2 regions of the Alloalcanivorax sp. C16-1 genome follow, and region 2 is predicted to be linked to the other one. Evidence: predicted binding sites of a transcription regulator. Region 2 holds the regulator's gene; the other holds the start of a gene.
What was found. Region 2 encodes LexA, which represses DNA repair genes until DNA is damaged. Its sites were predicted from a motif close to TACTGTNTANNTANACAGTA; they were not measured.
Positions count from the first base shown of each region.

Region 1: the regulator LexA is predicted to act here: its motif matches at 1,873-1,892, upstream of recA (recombinase RecA).

Region 1 is NZ_JBKFTK010000003.1:156,704-160,105, forward strand. It holds gene ACLD0W_RS11425 (sulfite exporter TauE/SafE family protein) at 1-225, opposite strand, end outside; gene ACLD0W_RS11430 (regulatory protein RecX) at 260-757, opposite strand; gene recA (recombinase RecA) at 750-1,787, opposite strand; gene ACLD0W_RS11440 (CinA family protein) at 1,931-2,416, opposite strand; gene ACLD0W_RS11445 (thioesterase family protein) at 2,520-3,341, opposite strand.
Region 2 is NZ_JBKFTK010000002.1:502,799-506,200, reverse strand. It holds gene topA (type I DNA topoisomerase) at 1-105, opposite strand, end outside; gene ACLD0W_RS09540 (universal stress protein) at 446-895, shown strand; gene ACLD0W_RS09535 (cyclic nucleotide-binding domain-containing protein) at 910-1,563, opposite strand; gene lexA (transcriptional repressor LexA) at 1,667-2,281, shown strand; gene ACLD0W_RS09525 (DUF1499 domain-containing protein) at 2,406-2,792, shown strand; gene ACLD0W_RS09520 (TatD family hydrolase) at 2,789-3,402, shown strand, end outside.

The DNA.
Region 1 (3,402 bases), on a different contig from region 2:
GAACGGCATGGAGCCGTGGCGATGGAACTGGCGCACCCCTTCCAGGGACTGGATCAGGACCCCTACCCGCATGGTGCCGTTGGCCAGGGCCGGGCCCATGCCGGTGAGCATCAGCAAGGGCAGGATCAGCAGACCACCACCGCCGGCCAGGGTATTGATAAAGCCGGCGATCACGCCGGAGCCGAGCAGCGCCGCCACCAGCCAGGGGTCACCCAGGTATTCCATCAACGTTCCCCATAAAAAAAGCACCGATCCGGAATCAGTCCGTCGGTTCGTCCTCTTCGCCGGCGACGTCCAGGGCGGCGAAGCATTGCTCCGCGTCGAAGCCCCGGGACTGCAGGAAGCGCAGCTGTTTGGCCTTTTCCTTGCGGTCCGCCGGCGGATGCCGGAAGCGGCGCCCGTGGACCTCCCGGGCCAGGGCGAACCAGTCACAGTCCGCCTCGTCCAGGGCGGCGCCGATCATCTCGTCACCCAGGCCCTTCTGACGCAGTTCCGCGCGGATGCGCAGGGGCCCCTGGCCCCGTTCGATGCGCGAACGCACGAAAAAACCGGCAAAGCGCCGGTCGTTGAGAAAGTCGTGTTCCTGGCACCATTCCAGCACCGGGTCCAGCGGTGCCTGGTCACCGAACCGGCGCCGCATCTTGCCGCGCAGTTCCTGGTGGCCGTGGTCCCGTCGTGCCAGCAGCTTAACCGCGTACTGGCGCACGGTGGCCTCGTCCACGGGGCCGTCGCCGGCCCCGTCGCGCCGATTACTCATCCGTGGCTTCGGACTTCTCTTCGGCCTCGGCCGGCTGCTCGCTGGGCACCGCCAGCAGACGGGCGCGGATTTCCTTCTCGATGGCCTGGGCCACGTCCGGATGCTCGGCCAGGTAGTCGCAGGCGTTCTGCTTGCCCTGGCCGATCTTCTCGCCCTGGTAGGCGTACCAGGCACCGGATTTGTCGACCAGGCCCTGCTGCACGCCCAGGTCCAGCACTTCACCGAGCTGGTTGATGCCCTGGCCGTAGAGAATCTGGAACTCGGCCTGGCGGAACGGCGGCGATACCTTGTTCTTCACCACCTTGACGCGGGTCTCGTTGCCGGTCACCTCGTCGCCCTGCTTGACCGCGCCGATACGGCGGATGTCCAGGCGCACGGATGAATAGAACTTGAGGGCGTTACCGCCGGTGGTGGTTTCCGGGTTGCCGAACATCACGCCGATCTTCATACGGATCTGGTTGATGAACACCACCAGGCAGTTGGCGTTTTTCACGTTACCGGTGATCTTGCGCAGGGCCTGGCTCATGAGGCGGGCCTGCAGGCCCACGTGGGTGTCACCCATCTCGCCCTCGATCTCGGCCTTGGGCACCAGCGCCGCCACCGAGTCGACGATCACCACGTCCACGGCGCCGGAGCGCACCAGCATGTCGGTGATTTCCAGGGCCTGCTCGCCGGTGTCCGGCTGGGACACGATCAGGTCGTCCACGTTGACGCCCAGTTTCTCGGCGTAATCCGGGTCCAGGGCGTGCTCGGCGTCGACGAAGGCGCAGGTGGCGCCTTTCTTCTGCGCCTGGGCGATCACGCTCAGGGTCAGGGTGGTCTTACCGGAGGATTCCGGGCCGTAGATTTCCACGATCCGGCCCTTGGGCAGGCCGCCGATGCCGAGGGCGATGTCCAGGCCCAGGGAACCGGTGGAAATGGAGGGCATGCGCTCGCGCTTCTGGTCGCCCATGCGCATTACCGAACCTTTACCGAACTGGCGCTCGATCTGGGACAGCGCCGCCGACAGTGCCTTGCTCTTGTCGCTCATTTGAAACCCCTCTCCGATTCCTTGTCCTGGAACAGTGTCCTGATCCCGGGACAGTGTTCTCCGGTGATGCTGACCTCCTGGCCAGCACTGTCTATCTGGACAGCATTATGGGCAGTGTGGGACCGGGCTGCAACCCCCGGCACTCAGACCGCCTCCAGACGGGCGATCAGCCCCTCCAGGGCGGCGTCGATGGTGGCGTCGCGCACCGCGGTGCGGTCGCCGCCGAATTGAAATCGCCCGGCCCGGGACCAGTCCGGGCCCTGGGCCCAGGCGATCCAGACCGTGCCCACCGGCTTGTCGGCGCTGCCGCCGCCGGGGCCGGCCACGCCGCTCACCGCCACGCTCAGGTCGGCGCGGGAGCGGACCAGCGCGCCGCGCGCCATTTCCAGCACCGTGGCCTCGCTGACCGCGCCGTGGCGGTCCAGGGTGGCCGCGGCCACGCCCAGCATCTCCATCTTGGCGTCATTGGAGTAGGTCACGAAACCCCGCTCGAACCAGTCGGAGGCGCCGGCCAGGTCCGTCAGCCGGTAGGCGATGCCGCCGCCGGTGCAGGATTCCGCGGTGGCCATTTTCAGCCCGTGCCCGGTCAGTTGCCGCGCCAGACGGCGGGCGCGCTCATTGATATCGATCACCGACGCTCTCCGTGCGTAACTGTCAGGCGGGCCATGATACAGGTCCGCCCCGGTGGTCGGGTAGGTGTGGGCCGGGCAGGTGTGATCGGAATAACGGTGATCAGGACGAGGCGTACACCGGCATCGCCAGGGTGGCCTGCAGCACCCGGCCCACCGGGCCGTCCTGATCATAAAGGGTACTCTCCACCAGACCGTTGCCGTTGGGCTGCATGCGCGCCAGGGCATCCATGCCCAGCCACGGCCCCAGCGGCTCCCGGTGCAGATAGAGGCTGATGTCGGTATTGATGCAGCCGGTGCGCGGATTGACCTGCAACTGCCCCACCCCGTTGCCGAAATCCGCCAGGGCGGCGGCGTGCACCGAGGGCGAGCAGGTTTCGCCGGCCACCACCGGCACCGGCAGGCGCATCCACACCCGGCCACGGCCGCTGCCGTCCACGCCGTCCAGCCGCGCCACCCGCACGGTATGGTGCAGGCCCGGCAGCGGCAGGGGCGCCTGCCCCCGGGCGCGACCGGCGGCCTCGGACAGGCTGGCCTCGTCGTCACCGCCCCGGGGCGGCAGGTCGCCGGCCGGAAAGCGCGCCGCCGGCGGGACCTCCAGCGGCACCTGTTCCAGATACAGGGCACTGGCGCGGCTGACGATCACCTCGCCGGCTTTCAGGTCCGCCTGCAACAGCCGCAGCCGGCGACCGTCCCGGACCCGCTGCACTTCCACGGTGAGCGGCGCCGACGGCACCGGCCGCAGCAGGTCCACGGTGAAGCGGGCCAGCCGCAGGCCGCCCTCGGTGCCGGCGGGCTCCAGCACCGACGCCAGCAGCCCGGCCGGCGCGCCGCCGTGCAGAAAGTCGGGGCTCCAGGGGCCGCCGGCGTTCTCGCCGGGCAGGTAGACGTCGCCTTCGCGGCGAAACAGGGCGTTCTCGGTCATGGACGATCACTCTTGGCGGGGCCGCGCTTGACAGGGGGCGGGCCGTATTGTTTTTTGTGAC
Region 2 (3,402 bases):
GCGCACATGGCCGACACTGGACTTGACCACGAAGTCGTCGCCCAGATAGCGGTTGATGGTCTTGGCCTTGGCCGGCGACTCCACGATTACAAGGGACTTACCCATTCGTTGCTCACCCGATCATGATGCGGATATCCAAAAGAAACCTCCGTAAAACCCGTGGGCCGCACGGGATCGCCGTGCCGGTCCAAGTGTCCGGAGGTGCCGCCGGGCGGCCTTCACGGCCCCGGCGGGCGCCTATTTAGACAGCGCCGGTATTGTCCGGTCAAGCGCGGACCGCCCGGCGGGCCCCGACCGGGTGCCCGCCGGCGGCCGCCGTCAAGGCCGCCGAAGCCGCGCCAGGCAAGGCTTTGCCGCCCTCGCCGGGCACCCTTCAACGGCGGGCTGGCGGCGGGCGCCGGGCAAGTTATACTCGGAAGCGACACCGAGCCACTGGAGAAACATCGTGTCCGCACCCTATCGCAAGGTCCTGGTGGCCATCGACTGCAGCGACGAGTCCGCGGAAGTGCTGGCCCGCGCCGCCGGCGTGATCGCCGGCACCGAGGGCGAACTGCATCTGATCCATGTGATCGAGCCGCTGGCGCTGGCCTACGGCGCCGACGTGCCCATGGACGTGACCGACCTGCAGAGCGGCCTGGTCAAGCAGGCGCGGGAAACCGCCTGCAACTACGCGCGCCAATATCAGGTGCCCAAGGAACGGGTGCATGTGGAGCTGGGCTCCATCGAGAAGACCATCGTCGACAAGGCCGACGGCCTGGACGCCGATCTGATCGTGGTGGGCAGCCACACCCGCAGCGGCCTGGCCCTGCTGCTGGGCTCCACCGCCCGCGGCCTGGTGCCCGGCGCCCACTGCGACGTGCTGGCGGTGAAGATGGATCGCAAGAAGAAGGAATAGACCGGGCCGGCCGGTCAGGTGAGCTGGGCGTTGCCGGTGGTCCCCGGCGGGCGATGATTCCACCGGTACAGCAAATCCGCCAGGGCCCGGGCCTGGTCCCGCAATGAGGCCAGTTCCGCCTCGCTGTCCCGCTCGCCGGTGAACACCGGCACCTTGCGCAGGTCGGCGGCCAGGCCGGCGTCCGGGCTCTGCATGCGCCGCACCTCCACCGCCCAGCGGATCTGGTGCACCAGCATGTGAAAAAACGCCAATCGCGTGGCCAGGGTATAGGGCGTGTCGCGATCGTCGTCGAAATCATTGAAATCCAGCCTGGCCAGCACCGCTTCCCGGGCCGCGTCCGCCACCTGGATGGTGGCGCTGCGGGCGCGCCGCAGCAACAGTGAAAGAGTGCCGAACACCTCCCCCGGCGACACGTAATAAAGCACCGCGTGCGGCGGCGCATCGTCCAGTACCACCAGCTGGCCGCGCAGCAGAAAATACAGGCTGGACTCCACCTCCCCGGCGCGGATCACGGTGTCCCCGGGGGCCGCCTCGACCAGTTCGGTGCGCGCCAGCAACCGCGACCGCTGGGCCGGATCGTCCCGGGCCACCTCATTGAAAAACGGCACGCCGGCAAGCAGTGTCTCCACCCGTGACCGGTCCGTTTGCTGCCAGTTCGCCTGTCGCATCGGTTCCCTTCTCCCCCCTGATGGGCTCCATGGTACTTCCAAAAACACTGGACATATAATACTGTTCATATTATCAGTGTCCGAGACACTCCAGGAGAACGTTATGAGCAGCACGCTAACCGCACGCCAGCAACAGGTGCTGGACTGCATCCGCGACTCGCGGCTGGAAACCGGCATGGCCCCGACCCGGGCGGAAATCGCCGAGCGCATGGGCTTCCAGTCCAAGAACGCCGCCTCCGATCACCTGCGGGCGCTGGAACGCAAGGGTTACATCCGTCTGCACAGCGACCGCTCCCGCGGCATCCAGCTGCTGGAAGCGGCGCTGGAGCACGAGGACGAGCTGCCGGTGGTGGGCAGGGTGGCCGCCGGCACGCCCATCGAGGCCATCGAGAACGTGGAGCGCACCGTGCCGGTGCCCCAGGGCCTGTTCCGGCAGCGCCCCACCTACCTGCTCAAGGTGCAGGGCGACAGTATGATCGACGCCGGCATCTTCGACGGCGACCTGATCGCGGTGCGCAAAAGCCAGACCGCCCTGTCCGGCGAGATCGTGGTGGCGCGCATTGACGACGAGGTCACGGTGAAAACCCTTAAACTGAACAAGTCCAACGCCACCCTGCTGCCGGCCAACGAGGCCTACGAGCCGATCCGGGTGCCGGCGGACGAACTGATGATCGAAGGTGTTTTCGTGGGACTGATCCGTGATCCGAACCGTCACTAGAAAGATCGCCGCCGCCCTGTGCCTGGCCGGGTTGATGCTCGCCATGACGGTGTCGGCCGGCTGCCAGGGCGCCCGAGAAGAGGCCCGAATCCAGAGTACTGAAAGGTCAGTGGAGAGACCGATTATGTCGGACACCCGTTTGCTTGCCCCCTGTCCGTCGTCACCGAATTGCGTGTCCAGCCTGGCGGATGACGACCGCCATCGGGTGGCGCCCCTGCCCGGCGCCGGCACCCGTGCCGACAGCCTGGCGCTGCTCGACGCGGTGCTGGAGGACTGGCCCCGGGTCAGCCACCGGGCGGTGGGACCCGCCCGGGTGGAGGCCCGCTTCACCACCCGCATCCTGCGGTTCGTGGACGATGTGACCTTCTATGTGCACGAGGACGGCGTCATCGAAGTACGCTCCGCCTCGCGCATCGGCTATTGGGATCTGGGCGCCAACCGGCGTCGCGTGGAAGACCTGCGCGAGCAGCTGGAGGCCCGGCTGCAGCCCACGCCCCGCCCCGCTTCATGAGTATCACGGCAGGCACCCCGACCGCCCGCTGGGCGGACATCGGCGTCAATCTGGGCGACCGGCAGTTTCGCGATGACGGCGAGGCGGTGCTGGAGCGTGCCCGCCAGGCCGGCGTCGAGCTGATGCTGCTGACCGGCACCAGCGTGGCGGAGTCCCGGCAGGCCCTGGCTCTGTGCCGGGACTTTCCCGACCGGGGGCTGCTGGCCACCGCCGGCGTGCACCCGCACAACGCGCGCTGCTTCGACGATGACGCCCGGGCGGAACTGGCCGGGCTGCTGGACCAGCCGGAAGTGGCCGCCGCCGGGGAGATGGGCCTGGACTTCAACCGGGACTTTTCACCCCGCCCGGACCAGGAGAAAGCGTTCGAGAGCCAGCTGGCGCTGGCGGCGGACAAGCAGCTGCCGGTGTTTCTGCATCAGCGCGACGCCCATCCGCGCTTTCTGCCCCTGCTGCGCGCCTGGCGCGACCGGCTGCCCGCCGCCGTGGTGCACTGTTTCACCGACCAGCGCCGGCCGCTCTACGACTATCTGGACCTGGACTGCTACATCGGCATCACCGGCTGGGTGTGCGACGAGCGGCGCGGCAAGGACCTGGCCGCGCTGGTGCCGGA